Regions from separate parts of the Pseudomonas kitaguniensis genome, predicted to be linked through region 1. Evidence: riboswitches for the same ligand, from Rfam matches in the RefSeq annotation. Region 1 holds a riboswitch; each other region holds the start of a gene.

What was found. Region 1 has a riboswitch for cobalamin ahead of ACOZK9_RS23210 (CbtB domain-containing protein). Riboswitches for the same ligand answer to the same signal wherever they lie in the genome.
Positions count from the first base shown of each region.
Region 2: linked by a shared signal. The riboswitch ahead of ACOZK9_RS03870 (ABC transporter substrate-binding protein) and the one ahead of ACOZK9_RS23210 (CbtB domain-containing protein) in region 1 are both predicted to bind cobalamin.
Region 3: linked by a shared signal. The riboswitch ahead of cobO (cob(I)yrinic acid a,c-diamide adenosyltransferase) and the one ahead of ACOZK9_RS23210 (CbtB domain-containing protein) in region 1 are both predicted to bind cobalamin.

Region 1 covers NZ_JBLZPT010000025.1:32,525-37,430, forward strand. The annotation lists gene ACOZK9_RS23185 (fatty acid cis/trans isomerase) at 1-34, shown strand, start outside; gene nfuA (Fe-S biogenesis protein NfuA) at 310-894, shown strand; gene cobM (precorrin-4 C(11)-methyltransferase) at 1,030-1,776, opposite strand; gene ACOZK9_RS23200 (cobalamin biosynthesis protein) at 1,848-2,240, opposite strand; gene ACOZK9_RS23205 (CbtA family protein) at 2,237-2,941, opposite strand; gene ACOZK9_RS23210 (CbtB domain-containing protein) at 2,953-3,141, opposite strand; cobalamin riboswitch at 3,239-3,456, opposite strand; gene ACOZK9_RS23215 (M10 family metallopeptidase C-terminal domain-containing protein) at 3,682-4,906, shown strand, end outside.
Region 2 covers NZ_JBLZPT010000001.1:805,880-810,785, reverse strand. The annotation lists gene ACOZK9_RS03875 (FecCD family ABC transporter permease) at 1-565, opposite strand, end outside; gene ACOZK9_RS03870 (ABC transporter substrate-binding protein) at 562-1,566, opposite strand; cobalamin riboswitch at 1,684-1,877, opposite strand; gene ACOZK9_RS03865 (DNA/RNA non-specific endonuclease) at 1,939-2,889, opposite strand; gene ACOZK9_RS03860 (M4 family metallopeptidase) at 3,027-4,088, shown strand; gene ACOZK9_RS03855 (protealysin inhibitor emfourin) at 4,117-4,422, shown strand; gene ACOZK9_RS03850 (aldehyde dehydrogenase family protein) at 4,447-4,906, opposite strand, start outside.
Region 3 covers NZ_JBLZPT010000003.1:335,726-340,631, forward strand. The annotation lists gene ACOZK9_RS07000 (C40 family peptidase) at 17-556, shown strand; gene ACOZK9_RS07005 (PQQ-dependent sugar dehydrogenase) at 632-1,945, opposite strand; cobalamin riboswitch at 2,045-2,301, shown strand; gene cobO (cob(I)yrinic acid a,c-diamide adenosyltransferase) at 2,380-2,991, shown strand; partial or broken gene ACOZK9_RS07015 (cobyrinate a,c-diamide synthase) at 2,988-4,367, shown strand.

The sequences.
Region 1 (4,906 bases):
CGTGTTGGACATGAACCGGTACGAGAATTTGTGAGGTCACCCCCTCAAGCCGAACTCGGTCAACTGCGGGAGCGGGCTTGCTCGCGATTACGGTGTGTCAGCTAAGTATTTTTCAACTGATACACCGCCATCGCGAGCAAGCCCGCTCCCACAAAGAGCATATCTGTTGTGTCTGCAAAATCCGCTTTTGATCGGTGTGATCTTGATCTTGCAAGCGCTCCGCCAAACCCTATCCCGACAAAAACACTAGGACTTTGTACCTGCGTAATAATTTGGCGTAAACTCCCGTCAAGCCTGTGAGGAGTTTCCATGACTGCCATAACCATTACCGACGCCGCCCACGATTACCTGGCTGATCTGCTGTCCAAGCAGAACACCCCAGGCATCGGTATCCGCGTCTTTATCACCCAACCCGGCACCCAATATGCCGAGACTTGCATCGCCTATTGCAAGCCCGGTGAAGAAAAGCCTGAAGACACCGCGCTGGGGCTGAAAAGCTTCACCGCGTACATCGACAACTTCAGCGAAGCCTTCCTCGACGACGCCGTGGTCGACTACGCCACCGATCGCATGGGCGGCCAGTTGACCATCAAGGCGCCCAACGCCAAGGTGCCCAACGTCAACGCCGACAGCCCGGTCAACGAGCGCATCAACTACTACCTGCAAACCGAGATCAACCCGGGGCTCGCGAGCCACGGCGGTCAGGTCAGCTTGATTGACGTGGTTGAAGACGGCATCGCCGTGCTCAAGTTTGGCGGCGGCTGCCAAGGCTGCGGCCAGGCCGACGTTACCTTGCGCGAAGGCATCGAGCGCACCTTGCTCGAGCGCATCCCCGAGCTCAAGGGTGTACGTGACGTGACTGACCATACGCAGAAAGAAAACGCCTACTACTGAGTAAGGTGTTCACTGCGAGGATAAAAAACGGCGCCCGTGAGCGCCGTTTTTTTATGCTTTAAATTCAATGGCCTGCGCCATCTATCTAACAAACAGGATTAGAGTCGGATGAGGTGGTTTTGTTAATGCCAACCGTCACGGTCGATAAAGGTGCGCATGCCCTGCGCGGTACAGCGACGATTCGCTGAAACTGTCATTCGTCAGTACCCGACCGACCACAATCAACGCCGTACGCCGAAAGCCTTTGGCGGCGACCTTCTCGGTGATGTCCGCCAGCGTACCCAGCGCCCAGTCCTGATCCGGCCAGGTCGCGCGGTGCACCACGGCAATCGGGCAATCCGCGCCATAGTGCGGCAGCAGCTCGGCAACAATCTTGTGTAGATGGTTAACCCCCAAGTGAATCGCCATGGTCGTGCCGTGGCGCGCCAAACTGTCGAAAGCCTCACCGGCCGGCATGCTGGTTTTATCCGCATAGCGGGTCAAAATCACGCTTTGCGCGATGTCCGGCAGGGTCAGTTCGGTCTCCAGCAACGCTGCGCAGGCGGCCACGGCGGTCACGCCGGGAATAATCTGAAACGCTATGCCCAGCTCACGCAAATGACGGATTTGTTCGCCAATCGCCCCATACAGGCTCGGGTCGCCCGAGTGCACGCGGGCTACATCCTGGCCCTTGGCATGCGCGGCCTGAATCAAGTCGATGATCTGTTCCAGGTGTAATTCGGCGCTGTTGACCACCTGTTCCGCATGATGGCCTTCCAATACCGCAGCGGGCACCAGCGAACCGGCATAGATGATCACCGGGCAACTGCGGATCAGCCGTTGGCCTTTGACGGTGATCAATTCCGGATCGCCGGGGCCTGCGCCGATAAAGTAGACGGTCATGCGAAATTCCTGTTGAAAAAGCCGCTGAGCATGAAGGTTGCTCATGATCGAGGCGGGCGATTATCGTGTTTTTAACCGGCGCAGGCTAATGCAAAGGTGGCATGGGCGGTTTTTTGGCGGGTGATCAGCAAGCGCGCAGGCGCGTGATAGAGCTGCTCGGCCAGTGCCAGCGCGGAACTTTCGGCGACGCCATAACAGCCGGTATGTGCAAAGGCGACCTCAGACCTGTGGCTCAGGCGCTGTTCATACGCGGCCAGTTGCGCGGTGCTGAAACACTGCAACGGCAGGTTCAGCCACTGCGCCAGCGCGAGAAGCCCCGGTTCATTCTGTTTGTGCTCGATACTCGCCAGTGCACTGACGCGCTGGCGCTCGATGCTGGCCTCGGCGAGCGCGCTGTCGAACAGCGCCAGCAGGCTCTGAACATCACAGCCGCGCTGGCAGCCCAGGCCAACGATCAAGCTCATGCCGCGTAGTGCGCGTCGCGGTTGCGGCGGAACAGCCAGGCGCTGATCAGGCCCAGCGCCAGCCAAAATGCCACGTTGGTCAACTGCGAGGCGATCTTGAACTGCGCTTCCAGGGCTTCTGGCGCCAGCATCGCGTGCACCTCGGGTTGCGGCGCGCCGACCAGATGCGGCACCGCAAGAATCGCCACGCCCAACACTTTCAGCAGCCAGTTGCGACCAAACACCAGCAGCGCGATACCGGCAGCGGTGGACGCGGCAGTGCCGATCCACCAAATCTGACGCAGCGCCAAGTCGGCGGCGGCGGTGCCCGGCAACTCAGGCGGCAGGCCCAGCGTGGGCGCCAGCACAAACGTCGCGTAACCGGCCAGGCCCCACAGCAAGCCTTGTGCGGTACGCGTCGGCGCGCGCAACGTATAAAGGCCGGCGAGCATCAGCGCAAACCCCACCGCAACCACCAGGTTACCGCCGGTGGTCGACAGCACGCGCTGCCAGCCGTCTTCCGGTTCCCAGGCCTGTGCGTCGTGAGTGTGGGCGGCGGCGCCCTCGGCATGTACGTGCGCCGCTTCGCTGGCAGCCGGGGCGTGCTCGAAGGTTTCCGCCTGCAAAATCAGCGGGGCCACCCAAAAGCTTTGCAGCAGGGTCAGCAGCAGGGCGGCAAGCAAACCGGTGAAACCTGCGGTTTGGGCAATACGCTTGATCATCTCGGCAGGCCTCAGTGGCACGGGAACGCGGCGCTGTGGCGGGTATCGTGCGCGGCGTTGTGCACCGCCTCGATATGCGAGAAACCGGCGAAATACACCAGGCACGCGCCAAGGATCGAGGCGCCGATGGCGGCGCTCAGGCGTTGGCTCAGGGTGGCGGTGTTGCTGGCGGTGGGCGAGGTGCTGCTGATGATCGACATGGCGCGTCCCTTCAGGTTTCAGGGTGACACGAGCGCATGAAAACCCCGCGAGCCGGGCTCGCAGAATTTTAAACAGCGCCCGCCCACCGCGGGTTTGTTATCTGAAATTTTTCGGGCCGGTCTCCGGGCTTGCGAGGGACGCTGGGTCTGGAAAGCATCGCCTTCCCATGCCGTACAGGCACAGTGGATCTGACGCTTCACTCGCTTACCGTTGCGGGGGCAGCACCGGACTTGCCATGCCTTTGAGTATAAAGAAGGCGACTCACCGGTTTCCCGTTTCACCCTCTGCAGGGCACCCGAAACAAGGCGTATAGGAGAACACGGGCAAGCGCTGGGCGTCAATTGGAAGGGGCAACGCTACAGGTGACGGTTGGATTGGTTTGTATTTGAAATAGGTTGTTATGTTGTTTTGCTGGAACTAGCGAGTAACACTTTCAGCTAATCATAAGGCGTGAAAGTTCTTTATTTTTATCGTCGAGTATTGGAAGGTGAGCGCCTTGAATGTGTATGTGTTATTAAATTTTTAATGGGGGTCAATGGGTGTCGTCTATATCTAGAAACGCTTTTAGCTCGCCTGTTTTTGTTGACAGTAATGAGCCGGCTCAACCCCCTCTCGACGCTCATTCTCATGCATCGTCGCAATGCTCTAGCCAGCAATGCCATTCCAACGCCAACGCGCCTAATCTTTCGCAGGCCGCCCAGCGCGCCGACGATCCGTATTATCGGGCAGGCTCCGGCAAACCGTCACTGTCAATTAGCGACGTCGCTGGCCAAATAGATCGAAAGGGCCGTAAATTCAACGATACCAATGGCGATAACGTGCTGCAGGTCGCCTATACTTTTCGTAATGTTGCAGCGGGAGAAAGAGGTTTTAGTACGGCGCAAAAAGAGCAAGCCAGGCGTTCGATGCAATCGTGGGCTGATGTTGCAAATATTACGTTTGAAGAGGATGCCCCGCGAGCCGATGGCCGGCTCAGCCTGGTTAATAGTCAGGTGCCAGCAGTGGCTGATTCCCGATTTTCAACATTATGGGGGCGGGTGCGCGTGAATCCCGAGTACGCTGATAATCGTACACCTTCAGTTAATAATTATGGGCGCCACACACTCACTCACGAAATAGGGCATGCATTGGGGGCTGCGCATCCGGGCGACTATAACTACGACGCTGAAAGCGAGCCGTTGAACTATAAGGACCATGCGACCTACCTTCAAGACAGTCAGGCCTACTCTGTAATGAGTTATTTCGATCCGAGCAATACTCATCATGACTTTAAAGAACATTATGCGTCGTCACCCCTCATGGCCGATATTGCCTGGGCTCAGAAAGTCTACGGAGCCAACCATACGACGCGCAATACAGACACCGTCTACGGATTTAACTCCACTACTGGCCGAGACGACCTTTCTTTGAATTCATCTCGTGACGACGCCGTGTTCAGTGTCTGGGATGGCGGCGGCAACGATACGTTGGACTTCTCCCTTTATCACCAGAACCAGGTAATCAACCTGCGCGCTGAATCGTTCTCCGATGTGGGTGGAATGAAGGGCAATGTCTCTATCGCCAAGGGCGTCACCCTGGAAAACGCGATCGGCGGTTCAGGCAGTGATGTATTGATCGGTAACCATGCCGACAACCTTCTCACAGGTGGAGCTGGCCCTGATCAAATGACCGGTGGCGCAGGCAGCGACACATTTGTATATGCCAACGCCAGCGATTCAACGTTATATGCCCCCGATCAGTTGACGGACTTTGTCAGTGGTCAAG
Region 2 (4,906 bases), on a different contig from region 1:
TGAGGTTGCCGAGCAGCCAGAACATGATGCCGCGTGCCTGCTCGGAGCTGGCCGACTTGGTAATCAGGAACGCCGTAAGGGCGTTGAACAACTGCGAGCCGGCGATGCCCGCCAAAATTACCTGCCCGGTGGCGCTGGACGAACCGCTCACGCGCGCCAGCAAAATCACCAGTGCAAAGGCTGCCATGGCGCCAGCAAATGCACCGGCCGACAACGAAATCAAACCGCCGCCGATGCCGATCAACGCCACCAGTACCGCACCGGTCGAGGCGCCCGCACTGATGCCCAGCAAGTACGGATCGGCCAACGGGTTACGCAGCAACGATTGCAAAATCACCCCGCACGTGGCCAGCCCCGCGCCACAGGCTGCGGCCACCAGGGCGCGGGTCAGGCGGTAGTTCCACACCACGCCTTCGTCGATCGGGTCGAGCACGTAGCCCGCCGCCCACAGTTTGTTGGCGAGTACCTGCAACACCACTTGCGGTTCGATGTTGGTTTCGCCGATGGCTGCCCCGGCGAGTACGGCGATCAACAGCAGCGCCAGGGCGAGTAGGCTGCGTATCATTTGCGCAGGTCGTAGCCGTCGATGGCGCTGGCCAGTTGTTCAAGGCCATCAAAGGTGCGCACGCTGGCCTGTAATGCGAGGGCGTCGAGGACGATGATGCGGTTGTTTTTCACGGCGTCCATGTTGCGCGTGACCGGGTCGCTGCGCAGGAACGCGAGTTTCTTTTCATGGTCGTCAGCCGGGTAGCGGCGGCGATCCATGCGGGCGATGATCAGGAAGGTCGGGTTGGCCTTGGCGATGGTTTCCCAGCCGACGGCTGGCCACTCTTCGTCGGACTGCACCACGTTGTGCAGGCCCAGCGTTTGCAGCATGAACTCGGGAACGCCCTTGTGGCCGGCCACGTACGGGTCGCTGTTCAGCTCGGCGCTGGAGAACCACACCACTGCGCTGGCGTGTTTGAGGCCTTTGCTCTGCACGGTGGCGACCGCGTTGGCCAAGCGGGCCTTGAGCGCGTCAGTCAGTTGCTGGCCGCGCGCTTGTACGTCGAAGATTTCGGCCAGTTGGCTGATGCTCTTATAAACGGTGTCGATGCGGAACGGCGCCAGCCGCGTGCCGTCGGCGCCCACCAGGTTGTCCTTGGCTTCGCAGTCGGACGGCAGCAGGTAGGTCGGGATTTTCAGTTCGTGAAACTGCTCGCGGGTGCCAACCACGCCTTGCGGGCCAACCACCCATTCCAGCTCCGCGGCCACCAGTTGCGGGCGCTTGGCGATCACCGCTTCGAAGCTCGGCTCGTTGTCGGCCAAGCGTTCGATGCTGTCGTTCTGCGCCTTGAATGGCGGCGATACGCTGTTGAACCACAGCGAGGTGCCAACCACTTTATCGCCCACGCCCAGGGCGTAGAGCATTTCGGTAGCAGACTGGCCGATGGTCACACTGCGCGCGGGTGCGTGCTCGAAGGTCAAAGTGCTGCCGCAGTTCTGCAGCGTCAGCGGGTAGGTGGTGGCGTGGGCCAGGGCGCAGAAACCCATGCCGGTGATCAAGGCTGTGACGCGTAAAAGCATGGCGCAATCTCCGTGTGAACCGTAGGCGAAGCAGGGGAGGTACGGCTTGGAAATACGCCCTTGAAGGCTGCAGGTTTTGCAGGGCAAGGAGGTCCTTCCCGGACACCCCGCCGGTTAGTCTTTTTTGCTTGGCCGGCAGGTCTCCTGACTGATGCGTCGCGGCCTTGCTCACGCCTTCCCGGACGCGGTCCAGTGGCAGTTGGGAGCAGGCTCGGCATCTACAGTTGCGGGGGCAGTTCCGATTGGCGCGGTGTACCGCGCGTTGGATTCCCTGTTAGTCCCGTTTGGGAACCGGCGCGGTATGGTAGTCGATTGCGCGGGCGCGGGCGAACCTGATGTAAGGCATCGTGGATGCCTTACCGGTTGGCGCGGTTAAACACGAATATCCGCAGGGCCCTGGATAAGCGCTTCAATGCGTGTGCCGGTGGCGCGCTCCTCGTTGCTGAACCCGTCGTAGTCGGCCAGGTTGGCAAAACGGATACCGGTCAGTTGCTCTATCTGAATCACGCTGCGCTGGTAGGTTCTGAGCTGGCCAAATATCAGGTCAAGCTCACCCAGCTCGCGGCTTTGGTCAATCATGTAAGCGCTGGCGGATGGCTTGCCGTCGTCGCTGAGGTAGGCGACCACTTTCCAGAATGCTTTGGGAATTTTAACCCCACGGTACACGCGGTCGTCGTCGGCCAACACCGGCCCGGTAAACACCGTTGCGCGTGCTTTCCAGCGGCGGGTGTTGTCAAGAATGTAGTCCTCAAGTTCCAGCCAGGTCTTCTGGTTGAAGGCGCTCATCTGCGGCGAGCAGTTGGTGAAATGGAAGGTGTCGGCGTTGGCGGTTTTCGCCTCCTCGCCCCAATTGGGGTCTTGTCGGCGCACCAGGTGGCCGCGGTCCAGGCCATTGCTGGTGTAAAGCTCTTCGCCTATCTGGGCGGTGATGGGCAAACGGCCATCGTATGCCCAGACGTCATTGCTGCGAATAATATCGACCTGTTGGCCACCGTCGATATTGACGCCCACGTAAAGCGCCAGGCGCCGCGAACGCGACATCGTCACCGAGAAATGCGTGTAGTCCAGACGCTCGCCGCCGCCTTCCAGCGGCTGCACGTCCTCGGCGATTGAATCAGCCACCGTGGGCCACGGCACCGCAAAGCTGCCGAGAAAGTCTTGCGCATAACCGCGCCGGTTCTGCAGCTCTTTGGCAGGGGTGACACGTGGTTGGGACGCACGGGCCTCAAGGTTGGCGATTGCCGGGTTGGCCGCGATCAGCGGGCGCAGATCGGCGAGTCTGGGGCGGTGTAACAGGTCGACAGTGGCTTTACGGGCGGGCATCGGACGTTCCTCACGGGGCTCGAATCCACACAACTGCAACACAATTTGATGACATTAATGGGTACACATAACCCATCGGCCGACTACCCTGAAAGAACCACCCGAACAGTAGTCATTCGCAAAAATGGAGTCAGCCAATGTGTGTTCGCCACCCCCGCAACCCGGTTTTCTGCTTGATCCCGCCTTATATTCTTGAGCAAATCATGCGCAACGGTGACAAGGCTCAACGCGAAATTGCCTTGCGTACACGCGCCAAAGACAGCACGTTCCGATCATTACGCATGGCCGCGGTGCCGGCCAAAGGCCAGGCGCGCATGCTGCTGGCTGCAGGGGCGAGCAAACGGCGCTCGATCTACAGCGCCGACGGCAGCGAAGCACTGCCGGGCACCCTGATGCGCGGCGAAGGCCAGCCAGCCAAGGGTGACGCCGCGGTCGACGAGGCCTACGATGGGTTGGGCGCCACGTTCGATTTTTTTGACGAGGTGTTCGACCGCAATTCCATCGACGATGCCGGTATGGCGCTGGACGCTACCGTGCACTTTGGCAAGAATTACAACAACGCTTTCTGGAATTCGACCCAGATGGTTTTTGGTGATGGGGATGGGCAGTTATTCAACCGGTTCACCATCGCGCTCGAAGTGATCGGCCATGAGTTGACGCATGGCGTCACCGAGGATGAGGCCAAGCTGATGTATTTTAATCAGTCGGGCGCGTTGAACGAGTCCGTGTCGGACGTGTTCGGCTCACTGATCAAGCAATATGCGTTGAAGGAAAAAGCCCAGGACGCCGATTGGTTGGTCGGCAAAGGGCTGTTTACCCCAAAAATCAACGGCGTCGCGCTGCGCTCGATGAAGGCCCCCGGCACCGCGTTTGACGACAAGCTGTTGGGCAAGGACCCGCAGCCGGGGCATATGGATGATTTTGTGCACACCTACGACGACAATGGCGGCGTGCATATTAATTCCGGTATCCCCAACCATGCGTTCTATCAAGTCGCCACCAGGATTGGCGGTTTCGCCTGGGAGAAAGCCGGGCGTATCTGGTATGACACCTTGCGTGATTCGCGGCTGCGGCCGAACTCGGGTTTTTTGCGTTTTGCACGCATTACCCACGATATTGCCGGTCAACTTTACGGCGTGAACAAGGCGGAGCAGAAGGCGGTCAAGGAAGGCTGGGCGGCGGTTGGCATTAATGTCTGACACACCACGTGGGCAATGAGGTATAGCCATGCAAATTTCGATCAAGGAAAACGGCGGCCCGGCGTTTTTTCCGGGTTTGGCTAAACCTCGTACGGTGCGCCTGGACGCGCTGCCCGAGCCGGACCAGCAGGAATTGCGGCAACTGATCGAAGCCTCAAACTTCTTTCAGTTGCCGCAAAGCACAGCCCCGGACCGCTGCAAGCCAGGCCAGGTGCATTACACCCTGACCGTCACCGAAGGCGAGCGTGAACACACGGTGTGCATGGAAGCGCCGGTGAAATCGCAGGCACTGGACGGGCTGGTGCAGTGCGTGAGGCGGCACATTCGCAGCTGAGGCCGTGTCGCCACGGCGCCTGGCTTAGCTGCGGTCCAACCACACCGTTTGCGCGTTGCAGAATTCGCGCACACCAAAGTGCGACAGTTCACGCCCGAACCCGCTCTTTTTCACACCACCAAAGGCCACACGCGGGTCGGACACGCTGAAGGCGTTGACGAACACGCCGCCGGTTTCCAGCTGGTTGGCGATGTCGTGTGCCTTCGCCGAATCAGTGGTGAAGATGCTGGCGGTGAGGCCGAACTCGCTGTCGTTGGCCAGGGCCACCGCGTGGTCGGCGTCGCGGGCGGTGATGATCGAGGCCACCGGGCCAAACAGCTCCTGTTTGAACGAGGTCATTTGGTCGGTGACATTCGCCAGCACGGTCGGTGCATAGTAATTGCCGGCGCCGGGTACTTTGTCGCCGCCCAGCAGCAGGCTCGCGCCTTCTTCCAGGGTGGCCTGCACCTGGCCGTGCAACTCGTCGCGCAGGTCAAAGCGGGCC
Region 3 (4,906 bases), on a different contig from region 1:
CAGGATTGTTTTGCACATGTCGACCTCGGCCCGTCTCATCCTGCTTGTTTGTGCCGCGCTCCTGAGCGCCTGCGCAAGCCGCCCACCGCCGCCTGCGCCTGTCGCCGTCAAGCCCAAGCCGGTGTTCAACTACGCCACGCAAAATTTCTCGCCGGCTGCCGAAGACGTGCTCTTTCGTGCGCTGGGCCTGGTTGGCACGCCTTATCGCTGGGGCGGCAACACACCGGACGCGGGGTTTGATTGCAGTGGCCTGATCGGCTTCGTCTACCGTGACGCAGCGGGCATCTCCTTGCCACGTACCACCCGTGAATTGATCGTGATGCGCGCTCAAGACGTCAGTGAACAAAACCTGCAGGCCGGTGATTTACTGTTCTTCGCCACCGGTGGCGGCTCGCAGGTCAGCCATGCAGCCATCTACGTAGGCGAGGGCCGCTTTGTGCACGCCCCGCAAACCGGCGGCACGGTAAAACTCGACACCTTGGCCAAGGCCTATTGGCAGAATGCTTACCTTGGCGCCAAGCGCGTGCTGCCTGCTAGCCTGGCGCGCAATCCCTAGACGCTATTGCACAGATTCAAATGTGGGAGGGGCTTGCCCCTCCCACAGTCAGTTTTGCAGAACGCTTGAGGCGGGCTATTTAGTCGCCGACACTCGCCACACTTTGTTGCCCACGTCATCCGCCACCAGCAAGTCGCCCTGCTGATCGATCACCACACCCACCGGCCGGCCCATGGCTTTCTCGTCTTTATCGAGGAACCCGGTCAGCACATCCACCGGCTGCCCTTTGGGTTGGCCAGCTTCGAACGGCACGAAGATCACCTTGTAGCCACTGTGCGGCTTGCGGTTCCACGAACCATGCTGGCCGATAAACGCGCCGTTGCTGAACTGCGCCGGCAGTTTGCTGCCCTCGGCAAAGGTCAGGCCTAACGAAGCGGTGTGCGGGCCTACTGCGTAGTCCGGGGCGATCGCTTTGGCGACCATGTTGAGGTCTTGCGGGTTTACCCGCACATCTACATGTTGCCCGTAGTAACTGAACGGCCAGCCATAGAACGCGCCATCCTTCACCGACGTGATGTAGTCCGGCACCAGGTCGCTGCCGATTTCATCGCGCTCATTCACGGCTGTCCACAGCTTGCCGCTTTGCGGTTCCCACGCCATGCCGTTGGGGTTGCGCAGGCCAGAGGCGAAAATGCGGTGCTGGCCGCTGGCGCGGTCGACTTCCCAGATCGCTGCCCGGCCTTGCTCGGCCTCCATGCCGTTCTCGCCGACGTTGCTGTTGGAGCCGACGCTCACGTACAGCTTGCTCCCGTCTTTGCTGGCCACCACGTTTTTTGTCCAGTGGTGGTTGATGCTGCCGCCGGGCAAGTCGACGACTTTGGCGCCGGCTGCTGTAATTGCGGTTTCGCCCGGCTGATACGGGAAGCGCAGCAACTTGTCCGCGTCGGCCACATACAAGTCGTTGCCGACCAGGGTCATGCCGAAGGGTGAGTTGAGGTTCTGCAGGAACACCGTGCGGGTCTCAGCGACGCCGTCGTGGTCAGCATCGCGCAGCAGCGTGATGCGGTTCGGGCTCGGCACACCAGCGCCCGCGCGACCCATGACCTTCTCCATGACCCAGCCGCGAATACCCTTGGAATCATCCGGCTTGGGCGGCGCGTTGGTTTCCGCTACCAGCACATCACCGTTGGGCAACACATACAGCCAGCGCGGATGGTCCAGGCCTTCGGCAAATGCCGCCACCTGAGTACCCGCCGCCGCGGTTGGCTTAACGCCGTCCGGCCAGCCGATGGCGGGCGCGATGTTCACGGTGGGGATCAGCGTTTTGTTCGGCGCAGGCAGTGTGGGCGAAGGCCCGGTGCCGTCCGAGACCTGCAGGGTTGAGCTTTCTCCGCAGGCGGCGAGGGTGCCTGCGACCATGATCAGTAAGGCGAGTCTTGTTTTTTGCATGGTTTTCTCCTGAATACCTGTAAGGGTAGAGGAGTGCGGCGGTGCGATGGTTCAAGTGCAACGCCAGCTTTAATTGACGCTCCACCCCCAACCCACTAACCTTCGCGGCGTGTTCCAGGTGCTCTGTGGCCCGTTTGCCGACAGAGTGAAACAGGGAAGCCGGTGAGTGAGCGCACTTGTACACAGTGCTGCCGCGATTCCGGCGCTGCCCCCGCAACGGTAAATGAGTCAAAGCGGTGCTTTTTGCCACTGTATCGTGCGCGATATGGGAAGGCGCGCCGTCGGCCTGTTCTGTCTCTATAAGAGCAAACGCGCCACTCATGAGCCCGGAGACCGGCCTGGATCATCCAACAGCATCACGGTGGGCGATGCTTGGCTGTCTGTGTTTATTTTTCCTGCCCGCCGTTTTTGTCCAGCCCCAACGGAGCGCTGCCATGACCGATTCCCCCGACCGCGACGAACGCCACCTGGCGCGCATGCTGCGCAAAAAAGCCGTGATCGACGAGCGCATCGCCAATTCCCCCAACGAGTGCGGGTTGCTGCTGGTATTGACCGGCAACGGCAAGGGCAAGAGCAGCTCGGCCTTTGGCATGCTCGCCAGGGCGATGGGCCACGGCATGCAATGCGGCGTGGTGCAGTTCATCAAAGGGCGCTTCAGTACCGGCGAGGAGATGTTCTTCCGTCGCTTTCCCGAGCAGGTGCGTTTTCACGTGATGGGCGAAGGCTTTACCTGGGAAACCCAAGACCGCCAGCGCGACATCGTCGCCGCCGAAGCCGCCTGGGCGGTTTCCCGCGAGATGCTGGAAGACCCGAGCATCGGCCTGGTGGTGCTGGATGAGCTGAACATCGCCCTCAAACACGGCTATCTCGACCTGGACCGCGTGCTCAGCGACCTGCAAGCGCGCCCGCCGATGCAGCACGTGGTGGTCACCGGCCGTGGCGCCAAGCCTGAAATGATCGAACTGGGCGATACCGTCACCGAAATGGGCATGCTCAAGCACGCGTTCCAGGCCGGTATCAAGGCACAGAAGGGCGTCGAACTTTGAATCAGCCCCGTCATTGCCCGGCCGTGTTGATCGCCGCACCGGCGTCCGGCCAGGGCAAAACCACCGTCACCGCTGCTCTGGCGCGCTTGCACCGCAACTCGGGGCGCAAGGTTCGCGTGTTCAAATGCGGGCCTGACTTTCTCGACCCGATGATTCACGAGCGCGCCAGCGGTGCACCCGTGTATCAATTGGACATGTGGATGGTGGGCGAACAGGAAAGTCGGCGCTTGCTGTGGGAAGCGGCGGGCGAGGCCGATTTGATTCTGATCGAGGGCGTGATGGGCCTGTTCGACGGCACGCCTTCCAGTGCTGACCTGGCGCGCCACTTCGGCGTGCCGGTGCTCGGTGTGATTGACGGCACTGCCATGGCCCAAACCTTCGGCGCCCTGGCCCTGGGCCTGGCGCGTTATCAGCCAGACCTGCCGTTCGCGGGTGTGCTGGCCAACCGCGTCGGCACCCTGCGCCATGCGCAACTGCTCGAAGGCAGCCTCACCGAAGGCCTGCGCTGGTACGGCGCGTTGTCGCGTGAAACCGGAATTGAGTTGCCCAGCCGCCATTTGGGGCTGGTGCAAGCCAGTGAATTGAATGACCTCGACGTGCGCCTGGACGCCGCCGCGCAGGCGCTGGGCAGCAGTTGTGAAGTCGCAGTACCGCCGCCGGTGACGTTTGCCGCACCTGAAGTGGTCGAGGCCGAACCGTTGTTGACGGGCGTGCGCATCGCCGTGGCCCGCGACGAAGCCTTCGCCTTCACCTACGGCGCCAGCCTGGATTTGTTGCGGGCGATGGGCGCTGAGTTGCACTTCTTTTCGCCGATTCATGATCGCGCATTGCCTGACGTTGACAGTCTCTATTTACCCGGTGGTTATCCGGAACTGCATCACCAGGCATTGTCGGAAAATACCTCGATGCTTGACGCCATTCGCCGCCACCACGCGGCCGGCAAACCGTTGCTCGCTGAATGCGGCGGCATGTTGTATTTGCTCGATTCGCTCACGGACGTCGATGGTAAACGTGCCGAACTGGTCGGCCTGCTGCAAGGCGATGCGGTGATGCAAAAGAAACTCGCGGCGCTGGCCCTGCAAAGTGTGGATTTGCCGGAAGGCACGTTGCGTGGCCACACCTATCACCATTCCCTGACCAGCACCGAGTGGCAGCCGATCGCCCGTGGCCTGAGCCCGAATGGCGGGCGCGGCGCCGAGGCGGTGTACCGGCAGGGGCGGCTGACGGCTTCCTACGTGCACTTTTATTTCCCGTCCAACCCGAGCGCTGTGGCCGCATTGTTTGCGCCTGACCGCCAAGCCGCCATCGGGAGCAAGCCCCCTCCCACAATTGACCGGGTTGAACCGCCGTCCACTGTGGCAGGGAGCAAGCTCCCTCCTACAATTGACCGGGTTGAACCGCCATCCACTGTGGCAGGGAGCAAGCCCGCTCCTACAACTGGCCGGGTTGAACCGCCATCCACTGTGGCAGGGAGCAAGTCCCCTCCCACAATTGACCGGGTTGAACCGCCGTCCACTGTGGCAGGGAGCAAGCCCCCTTCTACAATTGGCCGGGTTGAACCGCCATCCACTGTGGCAGGGAGCAAGCCCCCTTCTACAATTGGCCGGGTTGAACCGCCATCCACTGTGGCAGGGAGCAAGCTCCCTTCTACAATTGACCGGGTTGAACCGCCATCCACTGTGGCAGGGAGCAAGCTCCCTTCTACAATTGACCGGGTTGAACCGCCGTCCACTGTGGCAGGGAGCAAGCCCCCTTCTACAATTGACCAGGTTGAACCGCCATCCACTGTGGCAGGGAGCAAGCCCCCTTCTACAATTGACCAGGTTGAACCGCCATCCACTGTGGCAGGGAGCAAGTCCCCTTCCACAACTGACCGGGTTGAAACGCCATCCACTGTGGGCGGGGGCTTGCTCCC